4 regions of the Virgibacillus sp. 6R genome follow, and region 2 is predicted to be linked to each of the others. Evidence: riboswitches for the same ligand, from Rfam matches in the RefSeq annotation. Region 2 holds a riboswitch; each other region holds the start of a gene.

What was found. Region 2 has a riboswitch for thiamine pyrophosphate ahead of BKP57_RS18305 (ABC transporter substrate-binding protein). Riboswitches for the same ligand answer to the same signal wherever they lie in the genome.
Region 1: it holds a riboswitch for thiamine pyrophosphate, as region 2 does, so the genes downstream of both, tenA (thiaminase II) here and BKP57_RS18305 (ABC transporter substrate-binding protein) in region 2, are expected to answer to the same signal.
Region 3: it holds a riboswitch for thiamine pyrophosphate, as region 2 does, so the genes downstream of both, BKP57_RS08215 (lipoate--protein ligase family protein) here and BKP57_RS18305 (ABC transporter substrate-binding protein) in region 2, are expected to answer to the same signal.
Region 4: it holds a riboswitch for thiamine pyrophosphate, as region 2 does, so the genes downstream of both, BKP57_RS16685 (thiamine phosphate synthase) here and BKP57_RS18305 (ABC transporter substrate-binding protein) in region 2, are expected to answer to the same signal.

Annotation. Positions count from the first base shown of each region.
Region 1 covers NZ_CP017762.1:2,422,927-2,430,335, reverse strand. Annotated here, with positions in the region: gene opp4B (oligopeptide ABC transporter permease) at 1-203, shown strand, start outside; gene opp4C (oligopeptide ABC transporter permease) at 221-1,123, shown strand; gene BKP57_RS10920 (copper homeostasis protein CutC) at 1,179-1,868, opposite strand; TPP riboswitch at 2,401-2,500, shown strand; gene tenA (thiaminase II) at 2,678-3,370, shown strand; gene BKP57_RS10910 (D-alanyl-D-alanine carboxypeptidase family protein) at 3,477-4,484, opposite strand; gene BKP57_RS10905 (N-acetylmuramoyl-L-alanine amidase family protein) at 4,524-5,225, opposite strand; gene BKP57_RS10900 (6-phospho-alpha-glucosidase) at 5,542-6,867, opposite strand; gene BKP57_RS10895 (alpha-glucoside-specific PTS transporter subunit IIBC) at 6,891-7,409, opposite strand, start outside.
Region 2 covers NZ_CP017762.1:4,043,176-4,050,584, reverse strand. Annotated here, with positions in the region: gene BKP57_RS18325 (TatD family hydrolase) at 1-389, opposite strand, end outside; gene BKP57_RS18320 (ABC transporter ATP-binding protein) at 392-1,126, opposite strand; gene BKP57_RS18315 (ABC transporter permease) at 1,194-1,958, opposite strand; gene BKP57_RS18310 (thiamine-binding protein) at 1,958-2,248, opposite strand; gene BKP57_RS18305 (ABC transporter substrate-binding protein) at 2,340-3,341, opposite strand; TPP riboswitch at 3,588-3,697, opposite strand; gene BKP57_RS23470 (helix-turn-helix domain-containing protein) at 4,232-4,525, opposite strand; gene BKP57_RS18295 (hypothetical protein) at 5,094-5,810, shown strand; gene BKP57_RS18285 (ATP-binding protein) at 6,207-6,536, opposite strand; gene eno (phosphopyruvate hydratase) at 6,844-7,409, opposite strand, start outside.
Region 3 covers NZ_CP017762.1:1,795,946-1,803,354, reverse strand. Annotated here, with positions in the region: gene BKP57_RS08230 (PTS transporter subunit EIIC) at 1-1,017, shown strand, start outside; gene BKP57_RS08225 (N-acetylmannosamine-6-phosphate 2-epimerase) at 1,019-1,714, shown strand; gene BKP57_RS08220 (MurR/RpiR family transcriptional regulator) at 1,723-2,529, opposite strand; TPP riboswitch at 3,463-3,570, shown strand; gene BKP57_RS08215 (lipoate--protein ligase family protein) at 4,068-4,886, shown strand; gene lipA (lipoyl synthase) at 4,879-5,823, shown strand; gene hprK (HPr(Ser) kinase/phosphatase) at 6,081-7,013, shown strand; gene BKP57_RS08200 (hypothetical protein) at 7,375-7,409, opposite strand, start outside.
Region 4 covers NZ_CP017762.1:3,667,574-3,674,982, forward strand. Annotated here, with positions in the region: gene BKP57_RS16665 (SCO family protein) at 1-283, opposite strand, end outside; gene BKP57_RS16670 (HAD family hydrolase) at 954-1,619, opposite strand; gene BKP57_RS16675 (acetamidase/formamidase family protein) at 1,877-2,776, shown strand; gene BKP57_RS16680 (DinB family protein) at 3,092-3,553, opposite strand; TPP riboswitch at 3,860-3,970, shown strand; gene BKP57_RS16685 (thiamine phosphate synthase) at 4,092-4,706, shown strand; gene thiO (glycine oxidase ThiO) at 4,690-5,805, shown strand; gene thiS (sulfur carrier protein ThiS) at 5,985-6,188, shown strand; gene BKP57_RS16700 (thiazole synthase) at 6,193-6,957, shown strand; gene BKP57_RS16705 (ThiF family adenylyltransferase) at 6,954-7,409, shown strand, end outside.

The DNA.
Region 1 (7,409 bases), 1.6 Mb from region 2:
CTGGTATTATCGGAGGATCTGTTATTATTGAAACCATTTTCACGTATCCAGGGGTAGGTCAACTATTTGTAGATTCAATTAATAATCGAGATTACACAGTAGTTATGGCGATCACGATGCTATTAACCGTTATGACACTTATTGGAAATCTGCTCGCTGATATTTTCTATGCGTTAGTGGATCCTAGAATACGATTGGATTAATGGAGGAGGTAGATTAAATGGAACCAATTACAAACCAAACTGTTCAGCAGACCCCTCCAAAGAAGAAAAGTTTATCACAATGGGCAATGGCCCGAAAAAAATTTATCCGAAATATTCCTGCAATGGCTAGTCTTATTTTCCTATTAGTTGTAACAGCATTATCCATGGCGTCACCACTTTTATCTGATATTGATCCGAGTCGCATAAACCCAAAGCTTGTTGAAGCACCGCCTTCTGCTGAACATTGGCTTGGTGCAGATAGTGCAGGTAGGGATATCGTTACCATGCTATTATATGGTGGACGGACATCGTTATTAATTGGCTTTTCTTGTACGGCCATCATTATATTCATTGCTACGTTAATAGGAACAATTTCAGGTTATTACGGGAATAAAATTGATAGTATTCTCATGCGATTTACTGATTTTATGATGAATTTCCCGTTCCTGATTTTTGTTATTGTATTACAAGCGATTTTTGTTGACAGTGGTGTGTTAGCATTAATTCTTGTTATTAGCTTACTCAGCTGGACCGGAGCCGCAAGAGTAATTCGAAGTAAGGTTATGTCGGAAAAGGAAAATGAATATGTATTAAGTGCGGTATCAATCGGTACCAAGCCTTCTAAAGTAATGATTAAACATATACTCCCTAACGTCATATCAACCATTATCGTTCAGGCAACACTTTTATTAGCAGCGATGATTGTGGCCGAAACTGGATTGAGTTATCTTGGCTTCGGTGTACCAGTTGGCACGCCAAGCTGGGGGAATATGCTACAAGCAGCCCGTGACCCTGGTACGTTCGAAAACCTGTGGTGGGTATGGTTACCACCTGGTTTGTTAATAACGTTAACCATTTTATCAATTAACTTTATCGGCGAAGGATTTAAAGATGCTTTTAACCCGAAAACAAAGAAATAATAGTTTGAGCCTGGGTTTTATGAATGATAAAACCCAGGTATTTTTATTGAAAAAACTAATTTCCTTTCATTGTTCTTTTGACTTGTTGTATTTTACTACGATCAAGCGAATGAGCAAACGAATTATTTATTCGTACACCTGAACCAAAGTGAAAGGCTTGTGGCTTTACTTGATGATAGACATCGGCAAATGTCTCTGGCCTTAAACCGTGACCAACCATAACGGATAAATGCGTATCATTGGCTAAATCAATTATTTGCTGCAGTTGTGGAATTGCGTCAGGAGCTTTATAATTACCACCGGCTGTTAAAATCGTTGTAATTTGCTCATATTTTGCTAAGCATTGTAATGCTTCTACTTGATCACGGGCAAAATCAAACGCCCGATGGAAGGTTACTTCCAAACCATCAGCCACATCCAACAACTGTTTTAAAACTTCCTCATCAATGGTCTGTTTAACCGTCAATGCACCAATAACAATCCCATTTGCTCCAACTTTCTTAATTAACTCTATATCCGCTTTCATTGTGTCTAAATCATGTTTATTATATACGAACGATTGACTATGTGGACGAACCATTACATTCATAGGAATGTTTACAGCTTCTACCGCATTTTTTAGTAAACCGAAGCTTGGTGTTAAGCCAATTTCCGCCATTGCAGGACTAAGTTCAATCCGATCTGCACCATACTGCTCTGCCTCAATCACATCTGTTAAATTCGTTGTAATTACTTCTAAAAGCATGAATATTCCTCTCCTTTACATACTCTACCCTCATCCTACCCAAACTGAGTACCATTTAACAGACCAAAAGCATGCAAAGTATCCATTTAATTATACTTAAGAATTGAATTCTTATAAATATTTCAATCGGTACGGGAATAAGCGGGCAACAACTATCCATAATCCCAGTCGTTTAAAAAATATTCCACAACAGGGAAAAGAATCAATAAGACACCCATACCCTATTGAAATAATCCGACTTTAGCTAACTGATTTTTATTGCCTTTAAAAATTGATTCATTAAATCCTGAAATTACGATGAGTAATTTCTTGTTCCAAAATGAACCACCCTAACAACATGAAAATGCAACTGATAATATAAAAATCGACGGGGTACATCCTATCCCCATCTCCTTTTTTTAATTGTTTAAATACACAAACATAGTTTGGCTATTTCAAGTTATCAATCTATAAAGATAACACTTGTTTTCTCATTTTATTTGCTCTATTTAATCAAATATGATTAAATAGCCTGTAAATAGTTTCATACTATATGTTTCACTAGGGGAGCAATTTTATTGCTGAGAAAGGAAACTTGACCCTTTGAACCTGATCTAGTTTACACTAGCGTAGGGAAGTGATGACTTGCAACAGATTAACAAGCTAGTCAAGCATGCACTCCCATTCTTTACAATCGTTGAATGGGATTTTTTATGACTTTTGCTTCACTTCGTTACAGAGCTAAGTGATCTTCCTCAAAACTGCAAAGGTGAGTTGTTTCCATAACTTCTCTAGCATTAAAATAATAACATGGAAGAGGAGAATTAAACGTGCAACCATTATTTACAGACCGTTTATGGAAAAAGGTGGAGCCCATTTGGAAGTCATATTTGGAGCACCCGTTTGTGAAGGGACTAGGGGAAGGTTGGCTGGACAAAGAAAAGTTTAAACATTGGATGAAGCAAGACTATGTTTATTTAATCGAATATTCCCGTCTGTTTGCACTAGGTAGTGCAAAGGCAAATGATTTAACAACTATGACAACCTTTGCCAATCTATTACACGGCACATTGCATATGGAAATGGATTTGCATCGTAACTATGCAAGTAAATTCAGTATTACCGCACAAGAGTTAGAAGAAACAGAAGCAGCTGCGACAACGACTGCATATACAAGTTATATGCTAAATGTCTCTCAACGAGGTGGCGTAGAAAATACAATCGCTGCTGTTCTCGCATGTGCCTGGAGCTATAACTATATAGGGAAAATACTAGCAACATGGCCAAACGCATTGGAACATGAATTTTATGGGAGTTGGGTACAAATGTATTCCTCAGATGAATTCACAGCACTTGCTAACGACTGCATTGATTTAATAAATGCTATTGCTAAAGATAAACCAGAGCATGAGCTGGCTCTATTAGAAGATATCGTTGTCAAGACAAGTTACTTTGAGTATATGTTCTGGGATATGGCAGAAAATCAAGCAATGTGGCCAATCCCTTCCACAGCATTAGTTTAAATGTGCATGACACTCCATTACTAATATTCTATCTAATTATTATAAAGAAAGACTCCCTGCTATATTTCTATTTCAGAAGGGAGTTTTTCTGCTTTCGGATATACATTTATTCTTGAGATAAATATTCCTCTAATGTTAGATCATTCTTCATGATTTCTTGAGCGGCTTTCTTACCAACATAACGAATATGCCATGGTTCATATTGATATTGTGTAATTTCTTCTTTTCCCTTTGGAAAGCGAATGATAAATCCATATTCAGCCGCATTCTCTGCCAACCATTTACCTTCATCTGTATTTCCAAAATCCTCGTTTAATTGGAAATCAACATTAGGACTAGTCACATCCATCGTTAAACCCGTTTGATGTTCACTTTCACCTGGACGAGCACTTACTTGGTTTGCTTCTGCTTCACCTAAAGATTGTACATTAGAAGCAAATATCGATGTTTGCCGATCATAGGAACGATATCCAGACTGGGCAAACAACTCCAAGCCTTCCTTATCTGCAGCTGCAAATAACTCTTCAAGCGCTGGAGCAGCAATTTTACGCATTTGTTTTTTCGGTAAATCTTCAGTAAAAGGAAAACGAACATTGGGTGTCACTAAGTCCACAGGCGTATAGTCTGGTGGTAGGGCATTTTCCTTATTTACTAATACTAATTGTTCGTGGGGATTTGCAGTAACTTTTGTCCCACTATCCGTGGTAACAGGCTCTGCTTTAACAGGCAATTCTTTACCCGCTTCAAAACCACTAGATTTATCTTCAAGTAGTTGCCGAACCACTTTTGCAGTTTCTTGTTCATAGATACCAGTTAAAGGTAAATCTTTCTGCATCTGTAAGTCTGTAACAGCCCATACAGTAGCATCATCAAATTCACCATTATCTTTTATATCGTAGCCAATATTCTTTAAAGCAATTTGTAAAGCTTTTACATCTTTGCCACTATCTAATTTTTGTAAATCCGCTTCAGGAAGCTGTAAGCTCTGATTTGTTTCACCGTTTTTTTCATCATTGGACTGAGTTGATTCTTCTTTATCGTTATTCGTACATGCTGATGTAAATATAAACATAAGCAATAAAACAATAAAGGTGATGATATGTTTCCGTTTCATAATTTCCTCTCCTTCGAAACGTCCCTAGATGGAAGCATTCTAGCTTGCTTCAAAATAGTTTTTCAATCCATCTACAATTGCAGCACCCACTATTTGATCATATTCCTCAGACTGTATGGTTGCTAATTCTTCTGGATTACTCATAAAACCTAACTCTAACAGGATAGATGGTGCATCGTTATCATTCAATACAAAATAATTGTTTTCCTTGACTCCCCGATCTCGTAATTCAATAGCTGCTGTAAGTGACTGATTAATACTCTGCGCTAACTGATGATCCTTTTCCTTAGAAAAATAATACGTACTAAAACCACTTACACTTGGATCAGTAAATGTATTGTAATGAACACTGATAAAAGCCTCTGGTGATTCTTCATTACTCATGTTCCTTCTATCTTCTAACGATACTTTTTCATCTTCTGTCCTTGTCATTATAACATTAGCTCCAGCATTTCGTAATGCTTTTTTTATCGCATCTGACGTATTCGTAATTAAATCTTTTTCATGTACAACGTTAGACTCTACGGAACCTGGATCTCTTCCGCCGTGTCCAGGATCAATCATAACCGTGTGTCCCTTTAGTGCTACAGAATCAGTTGTAGCATTTAATGTCTCCTGTTTTGTTTCACTAGCTGTTTTGGTCTTTCCTTCGGAGGTTTCTGCATTGCCAGCCCCGCATGCAGCTAATAAAATAAAGAATAAAGAAAATATAATAAACTTGAATATATTTCTTTGCTTCATAAATCACATTCCTTTCGCCAGTCCCTTTTATCGCTTACTAATATTTATCGTTAACCCATCCATTAAGATAGTTTTTCATATTCATTACTTACTAATAAAAAATCAAACCTGATTGATAGTCTAACAAACTAAGGCTTCAAATTGCTATATTTTTGATTATGATTAGATTTGGACACCTCGTATCATACCAAGGGGGCGTTTTTAGTTCAATCCTCATTTTGCTTTATTACAGGAATGCTTTCCTATAGTGCAAAAAACCGCCCTAAAAGTTTTTTCTCCTTCTAGGACGGCTTATTTTATTGCCAGCTATTGATATTTAAGATAATTCTGGCCAGTATGCTTTATTCGCTTCATATAAATCATCAAGTAAATCTTTAGCAACTTTTGCACTCGGGACAATCTTAGATAACGTAAGTGCCTGCCATAGTTTTTGGTATGATTTTTCTACCCAAGCTTCTACTACCAGTTTTTCAACTGCCACTTGTTGCTCCATTAATCCTTTTTGGAAACGAGGAATTTCTCCCATAGCAAGTGGTTCAGGGCCTTGGCTGCCAACAAGGCAAGGGATTTCAACCATTGCTGTCGGTTCAAAATTACTAATTGCGCCGTTATTTTCAACAATCAGCAGCATACGTTCTTTTGAATTATAGGCTATGGCACGTGCTAAATCTACAATATAGGAAGCATGTTCATCAATTTCTAGTTCAGTTCCTTCAGCGGTTTGGTTATCAATAATTTTTTGACATTCTCCGAATACAAACTTCTCGCGTCCATCCATCACTTCATTCGCTCGTGTATATTCAGGATTAGACTGTTCCACCACATAATCTGGATAGAAGTAATATTTCAAATATGTGTTTGGCACGGTCATTGGATCAAGTGCTTGCACATCTTTTGCTTTAGCAAAGGTACTATTCCAGCTTGCATCAGAATGCTGCTTACTTTCATCTGCTGTCACATAGCCATGTTTGGAAACATGCTCGCGAATTTTTGGCATTAGGTCATTTCCCTGTTTATCACGAATATCAAACCACCAACCGAAATGGTTTAAACCATAATATCGCACTTCCATTTCTTTACGAGACGACAATCCAATCGATGCCGCCATTAACTCCTCAATTCCAATTGGCATATCGCAAATATTCAATATTTTAGAATTTGGACGTAATCGCCGTGTTGCTTCAGCAACAATAGCTGCAGGGTTAGAATAGTTTAAAAACCATGCGTTTGGTGAGTATTTTTCCATATAGTCCACAAGTTCAATAACCGGTCCAATCGAACGCATTCCATAGGCAATTCCACCCGGTCCACATGTTTCTTGTCCAACTACCCCATGCTTAAGCGGTATTTTCTCATCTTTTTCACGCATTGCATATTTTCCAACGCGAATATGAGCCATGACGAAATCAATATTACTAAATGCTTCTTCTGGGTCAATCGTTTCGACAAAGTTAATTTGCGGTGCTTTTTCTTTTAATAGAATTCTGCAAGCTCCAGCAACGGTACCTTGCCGTTCTTCATCATTGTCATAAAGCTTTATTTCTTTAATCGGAAATCTGTCCAAGTTTTCTAATAGCATTAATATAATCCCTGGAGTAAATGTACTTCCTCCGCCAGCAATTGTAATTGAAAATTGTTTCATGTTCTTTTTCCTCCTTGTGTAGTTTACTGTTTATCACTTAAAAATGTATCTATGGAATCACGAATCTGCGGTACGGATAATCCAACAATCACTTGAATGCTCTTATTATTCCTTACCACGCCGTGGGCTTCCCCATATTCTTTAAAGTACATGTCATCTTCTACTTTGCTCGGGTCATATACCGTAACCCGTAAACGAGTTGCACAATTTGTAACGTTTTCTATATTGTCTGCACCACCAAGCCCTTGCAGGTAAATAGCTGCTTTTCGCTCATATTCATTGTTATATTTTTCAGCATCAGCAGATTCTCCAGCTGCTGCTGTCTGCTCCTTGCTTGCACGATAATCCTTTTTCGTATAAAGTTTTGTTTCACCATTGTCATTTTTTTCACGGCCAGGCATTGGAATATCAAACTTCAAAATTAAAAATTTAAATGTGTAGTAATAGATTACAATGAAGATGATTCCAATGATAAATTGAGCGAGATAAACACCCCAATGATTTCCCATAAGCGGTACCCAGTTTGTTGCCGCTATTTCAAT
Region 2 (7,409 bases):
AATCCAAATCGTTTGGCTAGCTTTATAAATACTTCCAACAACTCGATGTACGGATTTAAATCTAAATTCGGCTTATTTTGTCGCTTATAGTATGGTAAGCCAACTTCGCCAATGGCAACAGCTTCCTTATGATGCATTTCGATAAACTGGATAAGCTCTGCAAGTTCTGTTTCTATTGGAAGGTCTTGCTCAGGATGAAAGCCAAAGGCAGGCTTAACCACTTTGGATTGCTTTGCTAAAGCATAATTGACTTGGCAGGAAGCGAAATGATACGATACAGCAATCATGGCATCTAATTTCGTTGATTCCACTTGTTGAAGGATTTGTTGAAGCTCTCGTTCTTTATACATATCTAAATGAATATGCGCATCGATGATTTGCTCATTCATACTTATTCCCTCAATTCATAATAAAGCTGTGTTTTATAATCTAAAAATGTATTACTTAAAACCAGCTCCTCTTCTCTCGGTCTTGCAAATGGAATGACAAGCTCCTTTTTTATCGCCGCCGGCTTTTGGGATAAAACGATAATTCGGTCAGACAAAAATAATGCTTCTTCAATATTATGGGTGACAAATAATACCGACCTCCGATGCTGGTCCCAGATGGATAACAACCACTTTTGCATTTCCGCTCTCGTAAATTCATCCAAAGCAGAAAAAGGTTCGTCCAAACATATGAGCGATTGTGGGCTTTTCATACTGCGAAGAAAGGAAACACGCTGCTTCATGCCTCCTGACAATTCATGAGGGTAAGCATGCTCGTATCCTTGTAAACCCGCCTTCATAATCATTGCTCGTGCTTCTTCTTCATCTGCCTTTCCATTAGCAATTTCTTCTCCAAGTAAAACATTTTGCAAAACCGTCCGCCACGGAAAAAGGGAAGGAGCTTGTGGCATATAGCTAATATTCCCACGCAAGCCCGTGATATCTCGATCATTTAAGCGAATAGACCCTGCATCTGGCTTCATAATCCCACCGATCAGATTAAATAACGTACTTTTCCCACTTCCAGATGGTCCTAAAATGGAAACAAATTCTCCATCTTGAATGGAAAAAGAAAGCTGGTTTAACACTTGATTACTACCAAATGATTTTGTTAGTTTTTGTACCTGTAATTTCCCCATTGGCTTCTCCTTCTTCCATTAACATTACATTAACATGCTGACTCATAATAAGATTTATCATATTATACTAGTCTTCCTGTTGAGCAGGAGTCTTAACCACTTTTCGTTCTGCATAGGAAAGAAGTGCAAAAAATAGTAAACTTAATGTGACAATAAACAAAATCGCTACAAACACTCGGTCCGTACGAAATGAAGAGGAAGCAAGTGTCATATAATAACCCATTCCTTCACTAGCTCCAAGCCATTCAGAAATAACAGCTCCCATTACACTATAGGTAGCTGCGATTTTCAATCCGCTAAATAGTGATGGTAGCGCATGGGGCCATTCTAATTTGTAAAAGATTTGCCGTTTATTCGCACCAGCCATTTCCATATAATGCTTCAATTCCCCACTCGTCTGACGAAACCCATCCAAAGCAGCAATCGTTATCGGAAAAAAGCAGACGAGCGTGATGACAATAATTTTAGGTAATATACCAAAGCCAAACCAAACAACGAGTAACGGAGCTAATATAATGATCGGGATATTTTGCGATATAATTAATAATGGATATAACGCCTCACGTAATACCGGCACTAAATGCAGACATACAGCGACAACGATACCAACACTGCTACCAATAACAAATCCCATCATAGATAATTGAATCGTTGCACCAAGATGATGCTTATAATCTCCCCAGCCTGCGATTGCCTCTTGTCCAATAGATGACGGCGCAGGTAATAGCCATTCTTGAATGGCAAACAACTTACTCGCTAACTCCCACACCATAATCAAAAGGATGAGGACCAAAACCGGTCGCCATCCTCTTTTTAGTATTTTCTTAAGCATTAGCGATACTTCTCCGTTAACTTATCCATAGATGCACCTGATGGCTGATAAAATATTTTCACTTGCGAAATAACACTCGGACAACCCAATTCTTCCATCCGTTGGTTCATTTTCTCTACAATCGCAAGCAAGTCGGGTAATTCACCTTCCATCGTTGTTTCCAAAGGACTTACATGGTAAGGAACCCCAGACGCATCAATAATTGCAATTGCTTCATCCACATAAGGAATCACATCTTCCCCGTTTTTTGTTTTTGGAATGATTTGTATACTTACAAGCGCATTAGCCATTACTTCTCCTCCGTTTCTACAATCATATCGAAGCCACTCGTAATCAAAATGATGTGACGTAGGTCGATCTATTGTTTAACGAGTACCTTGGTTATTTTTCTGGTAAAAATTCATTTGTAAATGCTTTCTCACTATCCAAAGGCTTGTCCAACAATTCATTGTCAAACATCCAGGTCGAATAGTTTTCCCATACTTCTTGCTTTTGTTCGCCCCATCTGTCTGCATCATCCTGATATTTATCCGCTAGCCATTTTTGACTTGCCTTTACTAAATCTTCATCCAAGTCAGGCACTGCTTTAATTAAGATGTCAGCAGCTTCCTCAGGATTATCAATAGCGAGCTCATACCCTTTCGATACAGCAGCTAAAAACTTTTTAATCGTCTCCGGTTCTTCTTCAATCATCGTTTCATTTGTTGTCAGCACTGGAGTATAGTAATCCAGCTTTTCCGAGTAATCTGTGAGATAAACCATATTGACCTCTTCATTACGAAGTTCAGCTTCTACACCTGTCCAGCCATAATAAATCCATGCAAAATCAATATCACGCTCTACGGCAGTAAAGAAGTCGGTTTCCCCCATATTTACAATGTCCACTTTTTCAACATCGGCTCCGTCCTGCTTCATCAACGAATTAATTACCGCTTTTTCAACCGGAGCTCCCCAACCACCATACGTTTTACCTTCAAAATCTTTAGGCTCTGTTATATCTTTTTCTTTTGGTGAGGCAAAGCCAGATGTGTTGTGCTGAATAATCGCGGCAATGGAAACGATCGGAATATCTTGTACCCTCGCTTCCGTAATTCCTTCCTGAGCACCAATACCGAAGTCAGCCTTCCCAGACGCCACTAACTGATCCGCACCTGCTTCTCCCGGCATTTTAATATCAACATTCAATCCCTGTTCTTTAAAATATCCTTTTTCTTTCGCTACATATAGCCCTGTATGATTGGTATTCGGTGTCCAATCAAGAACAATAGATACTTCCTTTAGGTTCTTATCTGCCGCTTTTTCTTTTTTACCTGACTCATCGCCATTTGTACTACATGCTGCTAACAAAATAATGAACAAACTTAGCATGATGAATTTTCTCAATGTGTCTCCTCCTCCAGAATAACTACAGCTATGTAAGGTACTGAGAATAAGGGAAACTCCAATCACGAAAGACCGAGCTCTCCTCCGTTGATTGTTCAATGAACCGATTTGGACATTCACCAGCAGTTGCATTCTCCTATGTTGGTTTTATGTTTAGAAGATATGTTCATCTGCCAAGTATATACGAAATAAAAAAAGCCTTAGGGGCTTACGTACACCTAGGGCTTTTTGCACATGCAAATCATTTTTGTATATCGACATGTTCCCTACGCTGGTTTTACCCAGATCAGGTTCTAAGAGTCAGTATCTTACGGATACAATCTCAACCAGCAACACTGGTCCCCCTACAACGCTTGTATGCTATTATATAGTTGTCTTTCCATAAGTAACTATGCCATATTTGTAGAGATTTAGCAAGTTTTAATAGTTAGCTTTGCTCCAGATAGCAGTCACCTATGACAATTTTCCACAGGTTCCCTTAATTAAGCAATTTTGAATAGCTAATGAAGGCACAAATATAAGTTTTAGAAATACTTGACCCAATTATGAATATAATCCTTAACATAATGCATATCACTATTGAACAGTTAACTGCATTGTTGAAAACCTTCTAATTTAAGACGTAAACTATTGTAATCTTGTCGTCTATACACATGGTCTCTACATACTTTTATGTACTTTTCAATCTGATAAAAATTTGTGCTTTCTATAATTACTCACAATATAGTGCAATAGAACTTCAAGTTTTTCGCTGCTTGCCTTGAGTAAATCCGATCCTAGAATTTAAGTGCCCACTTCATTTCTATATAAAGTTGATGTATCACATATTTCCTCACATAATCTTTATGATCCTATTTCTTTTCTGTAATCTATATAGGAATTAAATGAGTCTACTTTTGGTCTATCGCTTGTAATGCGTTTCTTGTCATTTTTATGGAGAATTTTTTTAATTTGTGTAGAATTTTATATTTGAAAATCATCCTACACACATGAATTTCGATTTCTTCAATAGGTAAGTTTGGCATGCAGAGAATTTCCATTCTATTTGCTTGCATAAGCTTGGATTGTAAACGATCACGTTTATCTTCGTCGATGCTCCAATAAGTATTTCCATACTCATCCAAAAACTTACGCATGGATAACCTTGCCATATAGTTTCCATAATGCAGAATAATTACTTTCATCGATTATTGCCCCCCTTACTTGCAGCTAAAATAATTGGATGCGGCAATAAGCCACGCTCATTGTTTTCAGTGTCAGAATTATCATCCCAATCATCCGCATGTCCCCCCCAAAAGTCGTTTTAAAGGGTGGGGATGATTTCCCCGTTCATAACCTTCAACAAGTAAATTTTAAAAATGTCAAAATAGGAGCAAATATTTAGCGATATAAAATACAAAAAAAGCCTAGAAGAATATAGATCAGCAGAGCATAAACTTTTTGCACGTTATTATTATAGAACTTTAAAGTAATTTGTATATAATAATTATCACTATGTCGAATATTGTCTTAAAAATAGTGTAGCTAATAGTTGTCAGTTAATATATAATTATTTTGAAATTCAGGAAAACTTAATTAGGAGTGGTAATATGAAAAGATGTATTCCTAAGATATTACTTTTTTCCGCTATTATTTTTTTAGTTTCAACTATTACAGAACCGCTATACGTTAACTTCTTTTGATGATTTTGAAGCGGAATTTTTTAATGATGAATTACCTTTAGAAGATCTTACTTTTGATGACTTAGAAAAAATGAGTGAAGATGAACTTAAAGAATTCGGAATAAATATGGATGAGGATGCTGATACATTTAATCCTGAGATTTTGGATGAGGATTTTGATTGTGAGGCTGCTGTTAATGATTTAGACATAGCAAAAATGGACGGGGAGGAAAAGAATGAATTTCTACAAGTTATTGAAGAAGTAGCAGCAACTTCTGATACGGAAGAAGTTGAATTGTTAGAGGAAGCACTTATTGATATTTTTAATAGCGATTCTGAAACATTTAATGATTTAGAGGCTACTCAGGAAAGCCTAGAAGAAGCTTATGTAGAAAAACTCGAATCTGAAGAAATAGCTCTTCTTTCCAGGACGAAAAAGTTGATTTTTGGTTCAAATAAAGTATACGCGGCTAAAAAGAAAAAGGGTAAAATAAGAGTTGGTGTTAATCTTGCTGGAGCCGTATTTAATGTAGCGATTAGTGGGGTTGTTGGTGGCGGTGTTAGTGCACTTAAAAGTTATATTAAAAAGAAAGGCAAGAAAGTAGTCGCAAAAAATTTATCTAGGGTAGCCACTGCTCAAGCGAAAAAATTAAAAATAAAATCAGTTAGAGGAGTAGCTATAGTAACAGTAATTTCTAGCGCTATTTATGTGGCCTTAGATTATTTAAATGTTGGTGTAGCCCTAGCTAGGGGTATAGATTCCAAAGATTGGTATAGAAATAATGGGTGGATTGATATAACAAAGTGAGGTTAATTTAAAATGAAGTATTTAAGATACATTATTTATCTAATTATTTTAATTTCAATTGCGTATTATACGAGTATGTACATTACTGATAAGGAGAAATTATACACCTATGTTATTACTTTTCTTATCATTACCCCTATTGTTTTTTTAATTCTTTATTTGGAATTTATAAAAATCCCCCCAAAAAAAACAAAGAATGAATGATTATCTTAAACGGGTTCAGGATAGCTGACTTTAAGCGAATTTGAATCCGTTTTTTCTTTCTCTTAGATTTAAGGAACGCAAAAACGCTCACAACTTTCCGTCTTTTTAGATTATCTTGAAGGTAAAGCATAAGATGTTTATAAAGTGAAATCCAGTAAGCTGTTGGGCGGTTTTTACAAGAGCAAGTAACAACTAAAATAGCTGGAAGAATAGTTCGTCAACCTCCGTAGTAAAAGAAACATATTCAATCTCATCTAAGATAACGAGGTCAACATTTTTGAACTTGCTTTGGAAGGATGCCAGTCTATCCTCTTTCCAAGCTTTCTCCAGGCTTTCCACCAAATTAGATACCCGATAAAACCTGACCTCTAATCCCGTCTTGCATGCCTCAAAACCTACGGATGTCGCTAAATGTGTTTTTCCCGTTCCAGGTGACCCCGTTAGAATCAAGTTTTCTTTTGCCTGAATGAAACGTAACCTTTTATTACAAGAATGCTTTCCTATAGTAGAACAAAGGCGCAAGCGCCCGTTTAGCAACGTAGCGAATGGAACGAATCAACTAAAGATTTAGGAATCATGCCCCTGCAACCAGGGGTATGCCGACGTCGGGCGGCAAGCCCGTTTTTAGTCGGCCTTCCTCTTAGCGACAAACCGATGATGACTTATCGTAGGGCGCATTTCTAAAGTCGCCTAGTTGCTGGGCTCATGCGCCGGACGTGGCTATTCAGTTATTTCGTTATCCCCAAGCACCCCATTTTATAGGTTCCTTTACAATATAAAAAACCTCCCGATTCGCTATCATACGAACGGGGAGGTCGTTATCTATTCCTTATTTATTCAAGTTGTAAAATGCTATTTTTCCAGCGTATTCACCCATGCCAGCTAATTCATCTTCAATACGTAGTAATTGATTATATTTAGCTACACGGTCGGTACGAGATGGTGCACCTGTTTTAATTTGGCCAGCATTTGTTGCTACAGCAATGTCAGCAATAGTAGCATCTTCTGTTTCACCAGAGCGGTGAGAAATAACAGCTGTGTAACCAGCGCGTTTTGCCATTTCGATAGCTTCAAATGTTTCTGTTAAAGTACCAATTTGGTTTACTTTAATAAGGATAGAGTTACCGATTCCTTGCTCAATACCTCTGGATAATTTTTCAGTATTTGTTACGAACAAGTCATCTCCAACTAATTGAACTTTTTTACCGAGACGATCTGTTAGAAGCTTGAAGCCGTCCCAGTCGTTTTCGTCTAATCCATCCTCGATAGAGACGATAGGGTATTTACTGATCATATCTTCGTACCAGTCAACCATTTCTTCAGATGTACGAACAACACCTTCACCTTTCAGGTTGTACTTACCATCTTCATAAATTTCAGAAGCGGCTACGTCCA
Region 3 (7,409 bases), 2.2 Mb from region 2:
CCGATTGTTACAGCATTTATGTCCATTATATTAGGAGTTATTTTATATTATGTTTGGCCCATTATTCAAACAGGCATTTTCTCTCTTGGCGGGTTAGTAGAAGCAACTGGTTATTTGGGGACTTTCTTGTATGGTTTTATTTTAAGACTACTTGGTCCATTTGGCTTACATCATATTTTTTATATCCCTTTTTGGACGACAAGTCTTGGCGGCTCTATGATTGTTGATGGCACTTTAATTGAAGGAACACAAAGGATCTTTTTTGCTCAATTAGCGCAACCTGATGTAGAACAATTTTATATCGGAACTGCTCGGTTTATGGCTGGCAGACATATTACGATGATGTTTGGACTACTTGGCGCTTGTTTGGCTATTTATCAAATGGCTATACCAAAAAACAAAAAGATAGTATTGGGATTAATGTTATCAGCAGGTTTAACGTCTTTTTTAACAGGTATTACAGAACCAATTGAATTTTCCTTTTTATTTGTTGCGCCAATCCTTTACGTTATCCATGCTCTATTTGATGGTTTAGCGTTCATGTTAGCGCATATGTTTGAGGTTACGATAGGACAAACTTTCTCAGGCGGATTTATTGATTTTATGCTCTTTGGTGTCTTGCAAGGCGTAGAAAAGACAAATTGGATATGGGTGCCAGTCATTGGTGTATTCTGGTTTTTCTTATACTACTTCACGTTCCGATTTGCAATAGCTAAGTTCCATTTAAAAACACCTGGTCGTCAGGATGAAGATATGGAAATACAAATGTTTACCCCAGAAGAACAAGCTCTCGCTATTATAAATGGCCTTGGTGGTAAAGCTAATATTAAAGATGTTGATAACTGTGCTACGCGTTTAAGAGTAAGTGTATTTGACCAAGAACGCGTTCAAAAGGATGCACTTATGAAAACAGGTGCAAAAGGAGTAGTGGCCAAGGGAAACGGGATTCAAGTGATATACGGACCAGAGGTAACGACGATTAAAAATAATGTTGAGAAGACAATGGGAGAGTTGTAATATGTATTTAAAACAACTAGAAAAACAACTGATTGTATCTTGCCAAGCGTTGGAGCATGAACCGTTACATTCCTCAGAAATGATGGCAAAAATGGCTCTAGCAGCGGTTCAGGGTGGTGCAAAAGGAATTAGAGCTAATTCTGTAGCCGATATAAAAGCAATTAAAAACCAAGTAAATGTTCCGATAATCGGATTAATGAAGCAAGATTACGAGGATAGTGATGTTTACATTACGCCTACAAAAAAAGAAGTGAAAGCTTTGTTAGAGGTAGGTACAGATATTATTGCCATGGATGCAACCATGCGAAAGCGCCCAGGGGATGAAACGTTAGAAGGCATTATTACATTTATCAAGTCACAATCAAATACGGAAATAATGGCAGATATTTCTACTGTAGAGGAAGCAAAACATGCAGAAGAGTTAGGCTTTGATTGTGTATCGACAACTTTAGTAGGTTACACACAGGAAACAGAAGGACAGCACATTGCAACGAACAATTTTAAACTGTTACATGAGATACGATCAGCAGTATCCATCCCAGTCATTGCAGAAGGGAAAATTAGTACGCCACAAACTGCTTTTAAAGCTCTTGAGAATGGTGCGTATTTTGTGGTAGTAGGCAGCGCAATTACTAGACCGCAATTAATTACCAAAACATTTGTAGATGAGGTTCAAAAATATAGCGCCAACAATTAAGTTGGTTGCTATATTTTTTTATATTCTTCTAATTTAGACAGTGTCTGGTTATAATTCGTACTCGCCTCTTCATTGGTTAATAGCATCATACTAATTATGTCTAAACAAATTAAAATAGATAACTGACTGTTCATAAAACCTTTTGTTTGATAGTGCTGTACACTTGCGGTATACAGGATAATATCTGACTGTTTTGCTAAACTGGTTTCAGAAAAATTGGTAACGGTGACGACCCTCGCTCCCTTTGATTTGGCTAGTTGTACGCTATCAATCACTTCTTTTGTCTGTCCAGAAGATGATATGGCAATAACGACATCGTTTTTTGTAAGAATAGAGGCATTAATAACCATAGCATGTGAATCTGTATGCGTATCTACACTATACCCCATTCTGCTTAATCTTATTTTAAGTTCTTCAGCGGACAAACCAGAGCTACCAATACCATAGATATGAATTCGATTAGCGTTTTGTATCCAGTTGGAAACAAGTTCATAATCATTAACAGTTGCTACAGAGTGTGTTGATTTAATCACAGAGTTATAAACTTGCGCAACCTTTTCTATTGCTTCATTAGACTCAATAGTTTCCTCGACTGCATCACGTAATAATATTTTAAATTCTACAAAGTTACTTACCCCAATTTTTTTACAAAAACGCGTAATTGTAGCTACAGAAACACTTATTTTACTAGCTAATTCTTTTATATGTATATTTAATAAATGTTGTCTATTATTTATTACATAATCAGCAACTTTTTTTTCGGTTTTACTTAATGTTTGGTATTTTAATAGCACCTCATCAAGGATAGAATTCATTCTTGGTCACCTCCATAAGTAGTATATAATCTAAAAGAACAATGAATTCGAGTTGCTCGCTTCTCGAATGGAATATATGTAGAAGAGACAGTGAGTTATCTGTAATTAAAGAATGGGCGAAGCAACACAATTTTCATCTCACCTTTGAACACCCTATAAACGATATTATATAAGAGAGAGTTAATAATTGCTAATTCAGCACGACAAACGCTTCGACTTGATGGTGAAAATAGGATGTAAGTACGTATACATTCTAAACTATAGCTAATAAAAACAATTGTCCTCTGATATTTTAGAAGGGTTTTTATTTCACTATAGGAAAGCATAAGATTTTTTTGGTTTATAGTTTGAAAGAACTTAAAAATTGATTTTAAATAAAAAAGTGCATAACAAAATAAGCCTATATATAAGGCGTAAAATTAAAAATATTATAAAAATAGTAGTAATCTAAAGTTTCTTAAATTATTAATTCCTCAGCAGTTAGGATAAATATTCCTTATATCAACACATCCCCACCGAATTTTATAGTGGATAAAGCAGACATTGACTGTTTGCCACGTAATAAACTGGAATTGTTTATACAAGGATTAGTTTCCGTGCTCATTGGCACACTTATTTGTACTTAAAAATGACAAACGGCACATCTTAGTATGCGGGCAGCAAAGTAAAGAACTGCACCACTCAACTCCCCGTGCTCTGTAGTGTATCTGCCTACTCAATTATATTTTATCAACTTTTTCGGGGGTGGAAGAATTACTTTTATTCATTTTTGTGCCCTGAGCATAGCGAAAGGCATGATACTTAGTATAAGAAAAACAAAGGCTTCCGCCATAAGACTTGGCGACAAGCCAAGTTTTTCTAACAATAAATTTTTCTTTACAATTTCCACCATTATTGCTAATCTAGACTTAGTTCATCAATAAATTAGAATCTTTTTAACACTAGGGGAGCTAGATGGTTAGCTGAGAGAAACGTGTGTCGTTTTGACCCTTTGTACCCGAACAGGATAATGCCTGCGTGGGAAAGTGTAGTCATAGCTGACTGCATTTCACGTGAATGGAATGCAGTTTTTTTATCTTTCTATCCATTATGTCCGTTACCCATGATGGGAGTTGCTTTGTTTAGCTTTGGCACTCATGCTACGTAGTTAGATCTTCTTTATAAGATCGGTCTTCATATTGCCATGTGTCCTTTTCGCATTATAAAGTTTGGTATCTCGTTAGACGGGCGCTTACGTTTTGAATGTAGATAATTTCACTGTGACTGCTACATAACACACACCAATTTCTTCGCAAAGGTTGTCCAACTATTTTAGAAATAGTTGTATAAAGCTCAACTCTTCTAAACCATTCCAAATATCCCTTTTAGCCATTCTAATTCTTGTTAGATTCCTTTATTCTGTATAATTTGTAATTAATTTCTTTTTTTAATTATTTTTTGTACAATGAATAGGAGGGAAAAATTCCCAATTACGATGATTGGGGAGATATAGTATACCTACCACAGACTGAATTTTCACTAACTGGAGGCGGTTGTAAATGAAAGAACAATGGGGATTTTTAGAAAACGTACCTCATGACGCTGCAATTAATATGGCCTTAGATGAAGCACTGTTACAGTGGCATTATGAAGAAAAAATACCTCCAACATTACGTTTTTATCAATGGAGGAAACCTACTCTTTCCATTGGACATTTTCAAAAATTGGAGGGGAGAATTGATTTAGAAGGCGTTCAGAAGCACCAATGCCAATTGGTTCGGAGAATGACTGGAGGAAGTGCTGTGCTGCATGACGATGAATTAACTTATAGCATTGTTATTTCCGAATCGCACCCGTCTGTAGCTTCGTCAATTCGCCAAGCCTATTATGATTTATCCAAAGGAATTCTGGAAGGATATAACCATTTAGGAATAAAAGCAAGTTATGCTGAATCGGTATCTAAGGAGCGAAGCAATATTTGTTTTGAGCGCCCAGCATTTTATGAAATGGTCGTGGATGGTAAAAAACTTTCAGGAAATGCACAGACGAGGAAAAAAGGAGTACTCCTTCAGCACGGATCGATCCCTATATCGATGAATGTAGATATGCTGTTCGATATGTTTATTTTTCCAAATGAAAAAATAAAAATGAGAAAGAAGCAAGCTTTTTGGAACAAAGCTACAACCATAAACCGGATTTTACAGAAAAATATTTCGTATGACACCGTGAAAGCAGCTTTTAAAAAAGGTTTTTCAGAAGGTCTCGAAATTGAACTGAAAGAATTTTCATTAACAAAAAGCCAGTGGAATGAAGTGTATCGGTTAGCTGAAAAAAAATATGCTAATTTACCATTAGAAGGAGCGGTTTCTCATGTCTAAAAATACAACACCCCTAAGAAAACCTGCATGGTTAAAAACGAAAATCAATACGAATCAGTCGTATCGTGGTTTAAAGAAGTTAATGCGGGAGAATCGTCTCAATACAGTGTGCGAGGAAGCTCGTTGTCCTAATATCCACGAATGTTGGAGCGAGAGAAAGACAGCAACCTTTATGATTTTAGGTGATACATGTACAAGGGGATGCCGCTTTTGTGCTGTAAAGACAGGATTACCAAATGAATTGGATTGGGGAGAACCAGAACGCGTAGCTGATTCAGTTGCAATCATGGGACTAAAGCATGTTGTCGTGACAGCTGTTGCTCGTGACGATTTAAATGATGGAGGGGCAGCTGTTTTTGCAGAAACTGTTCGGGCGATTAGACGTAAAAATCCAGGCTGTACGATTGAGATTCTGCCTTCTGATATGAAAGGGGATTATGAAAGCTTACATACGTTAATGGATAGCGAGCCAGATATTTTTAATCATAATATTGAAACAGTAAGGCGGCTAACAAAACGGGTTCGGGCTAGGGCAATGTATGATCGTTCTCTCCAGCTTTTGCAGCGGGTAAAAGAAATCAAGCCAAATACGCCGACGAAATCAAGTATAATGGTTGGTTTGGGAGAAGAAAAAGAGGAAATTATTCAAGCAATGGATGACTTGTTAGCTCACCAAGTAGATATAATGACAATTGGTCAATATTTGCAACCGACGAAAAAGCATTTACAAGTTGAACGCTATTATCATCCCGATGAATTTGAAGAATTAAAGAAAATAGCTCTGGAAAAAGGGTTTAAGCATTGTGAAGCAGGGCCTTTAGTCCGTTCTTCTTACCATGCTGATGAGCAGGTGAGCAAGACTTCTGCACAACGGAGAATTGATTATATGAAAGGATATGAGAGTCAAGAAAAAAAGCAAGTTGATTTCCAATTCTAAGAAGCGATATGAGTTAGGATCATGGGAAAATATGGTTTTGTTCGAAAAAGTCCTCTTTAAAGCAAGAGGGCTTTTCGTCTTTTTGTCATGTCTAATGATGCTGCAGGCTTTGATTTAAAATAATAAAACAACTAACGGTATTAGTACAATTTAACAATAAGTGTTCTTCATGTACATTAGTAATCCGTGTGGAACCCTTTCATGTTTCTGTTCGTATATAATGATATACTGGGATATAGAAATGGAGCGTATTCATGATGAAATCCATCACCGTAAAGCAATTAGCAAAACAATTCAATTTAGAAATTTTGGCAGGAAATGATGAATTAGAGCGTTTAATAACGAAGCCACGAACACATCGCCCTGGGCTGGAATTTATCGGTTTTTTTGATTTTTTCCCAATGGAGCATGTTCAGGTGTTAGGGAAAAAGGAGATCGCCTATTTACATCAATTAACCCATGATGAAAGAAGGTCGCGAATTGGCAATATCGTGAAATACCATCCGCCTTGTTTTATTGTAACCTCCGAACAAGAAGGATTGATGTATTTAACTCAATTTTGTAATGAAGAGGGTATTCCACTACTTCGTACAAAAGAGCCTACATCCACTTTTATTGAAAAATATGATGCTTATATGATCAAGTCATTAGCACCGGAAACAGCAATTCATGCTGTTTGTGTTAACATTTTTGGGCTTGGAATACTCATTCGTGGAAAATCAGGGATTGGAAAAAGTGAAATTGCCCACACGTTGATAGGTAGAGGGCATCGATTAGTGGCGGACGATATCGTTGTTTTAAAAAAACTCGGTCCGGATACTTTATTAGGAACACATAATGAAACGAATAAAGAGTTTCTCGCTTTACGAAGTGTCGGTTTACTAAATGTCGTTCGTTTGTATGGAAGGAAGGCGTTTCAAGAAGAAACACGTATCGCATTGGATATTCATTTAACAGAATGGGAAAAAGATGCTTTAAACAATGAATTGGAACTTGAAACAAAGACGAATGATTATATGGGGGTTACTATACCTACAATAGAAATTCAATTGCAACCAGGACGCGATGTCGTCGGCTTAATTGAAGCTGCGGCAAATAACTGGTATTTAAAACAACAAGGCTATAGTGCAGCAGAAGAATTTATTCAACGTCTAGAATCAGATATGGAAAATAAGGGGAAAACTAATTAAATGATAGTTCTAAATGGGGTTGGGACAAAAGCAAATACGATATAGCAATAGCCGAACGATCCATTTATCCCGCTTATAAGGTTAGACTCCGACTTCAAGTACGACAAGTGAAGCAGTAGATATTAGCGCCTAAATACTCGATTCGTTTAGTGGTCTTTAGGTCATACCATTATGGTACTAACAATAAGTAGGGGATAAAAGAACCCCCTACTTATTGGGTCTACTTTATTGTTCGTTTTTTGAATCAGCAGCGCTGGTTTGGTTATATCCCAGTCTTTACATAAGTTATAGTTATGTATGGTAAGCCCACATTTGGAGCTAAAAGCAGCTGTTTACACTTTATCCGTGTAGGTCTAGGTAATTAAGGCAGCATCATAAATAATGCTACGATGGAAA
Region 4 (7,409 bases), 380 kb from region 2:
CAAATTGAATATTTATGTCTTCATCTGCCGTCTTTTGCTGTAATTTTGCCAAGTTGGATGTCATTGGCAAACATACCGATGTACAATTGGTAAAGATAAAATCAGCAATCCAATATTCGCCCTTTAAATCTTCTAAGGATAGTTTTTCATTATCTTGTGTCGTGAACGTAAAATCGTTTACCTCTTCTGACATATTTGGATCGATTTTCTCTTCTGCGCCACCACAAGCAGTAAGAAAAACAGCTAATGCGAGGAAAGCAACCCCTATATACTTTTTCATCATCAACTTCCTTCCCGTCGGTATTTATCCCGTATATAAGGCGCTGTAAGACTCCCACTTCAGGAGTAGGATAATCTGTACTGCAACAAAACAAGTCTAAGTGGGAGATAACAGCACCTAAATGCCCGATTCGTTCATCTAACAATCAGGATGAATGAAGCCCCCCACTGATTGAAGATTCCCTTTATGAAAACCTCAACTTTTAAACTAAGACTCTTTATGCAAAAAAGAATGAGGTTTTGTCCCGAATGTAACTGGCAGTTCGACCTCCACTTTTATCCTAGGAGGTGAAACCCAAGGAGCTAAGTGAAGATGCAACTGCAAGTTAATTGCCCCGATGTTGTTCAAAGACCTTTAGGACATATTATTGTCGTATTAATCATTAATATTGTGGTAAAAAGATCCGCCCACTGATTGAAGGTTTCCTGTATAACAAGATAACTGCATAGATCATTTTCGCTTCCTGCCTAAAGCGATTTCAACAACTATTCACATTTTAAAACATAGTCTAACAAAATTGTATCAAGTAAACAATTCGGTCGCAATATGATTATGTGAAGGAAAAATGACAACTTGTAATTGTTTTTGAAAAGAAGTTCTTTTTCATACCTTTGATAATTGACCAAAGTTCTAGAAATAATAAATTAGCCAAAAGATGCTGCTAGCAAAAGGGTTATTTTGATTGTGATGCTGTAAACAAATGGCAAACATCTACTAAACTAGTAACAATTCGATATGCTCTGTTTTCCATTTCCTCATCAGGGACGACTAAATCGGGAACGACAATACACTTGATACCTGCTCTATATGCTGCTCGTAAGCCGTTTGGGGAGTCTTCTAAGACAATGGCTACTTCCGGGCTTTCATCAGCACGTTGACATGCTTCCAAGAAAATATCAGGATGCGGTTTTCCTCGTTCTACTTCATCACCGCTCATATAAAAATCAAATCGATCTTTTAAATTTGTCATTGTTAAGTAGCGCTGAATCGTTTCCAGTGAACTAGAAGAAGCAACACACTTTTTAATTTTTCGCTCGTCTAATATATCTAGTAATTCCGTGACTCCTTCCATTATTCTTAAGCCATCCGTTTTTAAGATTTTCTCAGATTCATGGAGATAGTCATCTAAAACAAGGCTAAAGGAAAATTCTTCACCGTATACATCTTTTAATATTGCTTCGTCTTCCTGCTTTCCAGCACCAATTATTTTTCGGTATATATCCAACGTTAACTCATAGTCGGCATTTTTCATCGCTTTTTTTAAGGCTTGGAAAGCAATTCGTTCTGTGTCGAACAGCAAACCGTCCATATCAAAAATCATTAATTTCACTTGATTCATAGAATACCTCCTAAATTAAAGTAATTTTCATAGTTGAATACTGGTGAATGGATTATGAAAACCACTATCTATTATAGCAATGATCTTGATAACCAGCTATTCATTGTATATAGGAGACTGGTGTTTACATTGAGATTGTTAAATAATGAAATGATAGTATAATAGGCATCATGTATCGCTTGAAATATTTGAGTTTTTGAAAAAATGTGTAGGGCAAGCACGAATAGGGCGTAAAATAATGAAGGAGGTATATGGAAATGAAAAAGATTGTTAAGGAAACTTTTATTTTATCCATGTCACCAACAAATAAGCCTGTAGAAACCATTGCTTCAGGGGAAACGGTGCTATTTGAAACGTATGATTGTTTTAGTAACGAAATAAAGAGCGACAAGGATTTATTTCATACAGTTGGCTGGGATAAAATTAATCCAGCAACAGGTCCTGTATTTGTAAAAGGGGCTAGCCCAGGAGATACAATCAAGGTTGATATTCTGGATATTAAAATTGCTCATCAGGGAGTGATGTCGATAACACCTGAGATGGGTGCATTAGCCGGCTGTTTCGCACAAGAAAAGACTAAAATTATATCGATAAAAGAGGGCATGGCTGTTTTTAATGAGACGCTGCAATTACCGATTAATCCAATGATTGGTGTTATTGGTACAGCTCCGTTAGATGAAGATGTGCCGACTGGAACGCCGAAAGACCATGGTGGAAACATGGACTGTAAGCGTATTAGGAAAGGCGCAACGCTTTATTTACCTGTCAATGTCAATGGTGCTCTTCTGGCCATGGGGGATGCTCATGCGGTGATGGGAGATGGTGAAGTTGTTATTTGCGGACTGGAAATCCCTGCCGAAATTACAGTTAAAGTTACTGTTATTAAAGGTCAGCCTTACCCACTTCCATTTTTAGCTGATGATGAATATGTGATGACGATCGCATCTTCAGAAACACTAGATGAAGCTTCCAAACGAGCAACTAAAAACATGCATACCTTCCTTGTAAATGAGGTGAAGATGGAGGAGCATGAAGCAGCAATGTTTTTATCTCTAGGAGCAGATTTGAAAATATGTCAAATTGTTGATCCGCTAATGACAGCGAGGATGGAACTCCCTACTTGGGTGCTTGAAAAATATAATTATAAGTTAGTGTAGGAATATTTGATAGATAAAGGTTGATTAAACAGAGGGTTCAAGCAATCTCTGTTCATGGTGTACTGGTACTATTGAAAAAATGTAAAAAATAAATGGAATCTTCAATCAGCGGGGGCTTCATTCATCCCCCGCTACTTGTTAGTACCACCAGGGTATGACCTTAAAGCTCTTACGAAATGGGGTATTTAGGTGCTGTTATCTCCCGCTTAGACTTGTTGCAGTACAGATTATTCAACTCTTGAAGTGGGAGTCTTACAGCACCTTATACGGAATAAATAATTCAAAAATCAGTGGAGAACCGTCCACTGATGTATCTTATGCTTGTTTTACTGTCAATAAGCTGATCGTATGTAGCTGTCCTGTATGATGTGCTTCATGGAATACGGCAACTTTTGTGAGCCCGCCAATTGTATCTTGACCTAGGAAAGGCTTTTCTAATTTCGTTGCAAAATATTCAGGCTGTAGTTTCATAGCACGGTCGAATTGTTCCTGCAGATTTGCCCTTAATTCTTTCAGACTAGGTACTTCTTCTGGCCAATCAGCAGGTTTTGTTCCATTTCCAAATAAAGAAATATACGTTTCAGGTAAATGCTTGGATTGGTTTGGAAATCCAAATAAAAACTGTTCAGCCACAGTTAATATATGTCCGATATGCCAGCGCACTGTATTATTCAACCCTTCCAGCTGCTTGTCGATAAGCGATTCATCGAGCTTATCCAGTTCTGTAAATAGCATGTTGCGATTGAACGCAAATTGTTCGATTAAATCTTTACTCATGTCCATCCCCCTAAATTTTTGAATTTGAGATTAGTATAACAAAGAAGATGATAGATGAATAGTTTTATACCCATACTTGTATAATGGGAATGTTAATCTATTTAATAACGAACGAGTATACTGCTTTACCAAGTGGCTTGCACAAATGTAGTAAGTGTGGTGCTGGATAATGGAGTTTGAAACCAGATGTAGTTTGAAGCGTGAATCATGATAAAGTGGTCGCAGTTTTCAAACTTAACCGTTTTTTCTGGACATATGCATACAATTGATGTACCTTAGAAGGGAATCAAATAAAAAATGAATATATGAAATCACTAGGGGTGCCATTTTAAATGGCTGAGATCAACGTACAACGTTGGGACTCTTTGAACCTGAACTGGCTAACAAACCAGCGGAGGAAAGTGGCAGGTGGACTATTTTGTATGTGGTACAAGATTGGTCTAACTGGATTCGTGCATATACATGTCACTTTTTCCTTCGCTGGAGAAAGTGGCATTTTTGTTTTTCGTAATTACGTTAGTAGACTATGAGGTGAGCTATGCAATTATATGCTGTAACGAACGGGAAGATGGAGGAAGCGAAATTAGTAGATACCATACAAGTGATTGCTCCGTTTGTAGATCGAATTATTTTAAGAGAGAAGCAGAAGTCATTACAGGGGTATCTAGCTTTTGTTCAAAAGTTGATACAGGCTGGTGTTTCGAGAGAAGTGCTTTGTATTCATAATCATGTTTCTGCCCCAGCTTTGACAGAAGTAAATCAGTTACATTTACCAGAAAATAAGGCCTCGTTAATAGCTGACATGAAAAAATTATCTCCCTCATTACAAGTGGGTGTGTCCGTTCATTCTTTGCAGGCTGCAAGGCATGCCGAACGATGTGGAGCCGATTATGTTATGTTTGGGCACGTTTTTGCAACAGATAGTAAACCGAGAATAAACCCTAGAGGGGTTGAGCAAGTAAAACAATTAGCTCATGCCCTTACGATACCAGTAATTGCAATTGGAGGAATTAAAAACAACAAAATATGTGACTTATCAGGCGCAAATATTTCCGGAATCGCTGTTATGTCAGCAATCTTTAGTGCTTCTAGTCCTCAAACTGCGGCAATGAAATTACGAGAGGAGGTAAGGCGAATTGAAGCAACATCATGAAGTTGTCATTGTTGGTGGCGGAATTATTGGTCACGCTATTTCCTATTCCTTAAATAAAAGTGGTTTATCTGCAATGGTCATCGAAAAGCAGAAGAGCGGCAGAAAAGCAACACGAGCTGCAGCGGGAATGCTCGGAGTACACACGGAAAATAGCACTTCCAATGGATTTTATCATTTTTGTCAAACAAGTAGAAATATGTATAAGGAATTAAGCCGGGAATTATATGAGCTTACTGCCATTGATATTCAATTAGCTCCCAAAGGGATGTTGGAAATTGCTTTTAACGAAAACGAAAAACAAGTACTTGCTGCAAAACAGCAAGCCTTGCCTAATTTAGAGTGGTTGGAACCTCGAACATTAAAAGAAAAGTTCCCGATGTTAGGCGAAAAAGCCATTGCTGCTCTGTATATGGAAAAAGATGGACATGTAGAGCCAACCCGAGTATGTGAAGCTTTTAAACAAGCTGCTGTAGCAAGTGGAGGGGAGGTTCAAGAAGATTGTCATGTCTGGACAATATCTAAACCAACTGATTCTTTTACTTTAACGACAGATCAGGGAATGATAACGGCTGATCGAGTTGTAGTCGCAACAGGTGCTGAAAGTGGACGTTGGTTTACAGAGATGGGACTATCTAATCCAATTGTGCCTGTTAAGGGGGAATGCTTATCGGTTACATCAAACAATATCCAAATCCATGAAACTCTATTCTGTCAGGATTTTTATCTTGTACCAAAACAGGATGGCCGTTATATTGTTGGCGCTACTTCTGATCGTTATAATCACTCTTCGCATGTTTCGGCAGGGGGATTGGAGACATTGCTAAACCGATTATTTTCAGTTATTCCAAAGTTCCGTGAGGCAATGGTGGAATCCTTCTGGTCAGGAGTGCGGCCTGGAACGGAGGACGGGATTCCCGTTATTGGCGAACACCCTTATCTTTCCGGTCTTTATTACGCTACGGGTCATTATCGAAATGGTATATTGTTAGCCCCTGCTACTGCCCAATTAATTAGCGATCTAATGATGAATCAGGAAACGGAATCTGTTATGCAAGCGATGGTCTCACCAGAGCGGCTGAGAGGGGTAGGAAGTAAATAGGGGGAATTTTACTTTTAAACGTTTTTAAGAGGCTAAGCGCCTCATTCCTAAGTAGCGTTCGTAGTAGAATTCCATCCGTTATTGTTACTGGACGATGTCACAGTATCTTCAGGAAATATGGTGTTTTCAGCGTACTCTGGATGTTGATGCACATCAATGGATGGAAGGGAGGATTTTTAATGGATATTCAAGTAAATGGAGAAATATTGCAATTCGATAATAAGGCAATGACAATTGCTGATTTGTTAGAAGCCTATGACATACAAGAGAAGATAGCAGCTGTTGAACGAAATAAAGAGATTGTTAAAAAAACAGATTACAAACAAACAATGTTAGCGGATGGAGACGCTATTGAAATTGTTCATTTTGTAGGGGGAGGTTAATACGATGTTACAAATTGGTAAGCAAACATTTCAATCAAGATTATTGCTAGGTACGGGAAAGTATCCTAGCTTCCAAGTGCAAAGAGAAGCAGTGAGGGTATCGCAAGCAGAAATTTTAACATTTGCAGTCCGAAGAATGAATATTTTTGATGCGAATGAACCTAACTTATTAGAGGAACTCGATTTAAAAAAATATACGTTGCTTCCGAATACAGCCGGGGCTAAAACAGCAGAAGAAGCAGTTCGAATAGCTCGTTTAGCGAAAGCCTCTGAATTATGTGACATGATCAAGGTAGAGATTATTGGCTGTGATAAAACATTGCTGCCTGATCCATTTGAAACGATGAAGGCGTCTGTACAATTGCTTGAGGAAGGATTTACTGTATTAACTTACACATCTGATGACGTCGTGTTGGCGAAACGACTAGAGGAAGCTGGTGTACATGCGGTGATGCCTGGTGCTTCGCCAATTGGATCAGGGCAAGGAGTAGTGAATGCGTTAAATCTGCAGTTTATTATGGAACAATCCAGTGTTCCAGTCATTGTAGACGCTGGTATCGGCTCACCGAGTGATGCTGCGTACGCCATGGAACTCGGTGCAGACGGAATTTTGTTAAATACTGCTGTATCGGGGGCAGATGATCCAGTGAAAATGGCTAAAGCGATGAAGCTAGCCGTTGAAGCCGGTCGATTAGGATACGAAGCGGGAAGGATACCGAAAAAAACATATGCAACAAAAAGCAGTCCAGAAACGGCGATGATAGAATGATACGTGAGCGTTATTCACGCCAAGCACTTTTTGCACCTATTGGAAAAGATGGTCAGGAAAAATTAGCTGAAAAGCATGTCGTCATTGTCGGTGCAGGAGCATTAGGTAGTGCAAATAGTGAAATGTTAGCCCGAGCGGGGATTGGAAAAATTACCATTATTGATCGTGACTATGTCGAGTGGAGCAATTTAAGTAGGCAACAGCTTTTTACAGAGGAGGATGCTGAACTTTCTCGGACGAAAGCAAAAGCTGCTGCCAAACGGCTTCAAGCAATTAACTCTGCAATTACAGTTGAAGGAATTGTGGAGGAATTTGGACCCGAAACTGCAGAACGCCTTGTGGAACAGGCTGATTTTGTGGTGGATGGGACGGATAATTTTAATACACGATTTATTATCAATGACGCCTGTGCAAAAGCAGGCGTCCCTTGGGTATATGGAGGTTGTTTAACA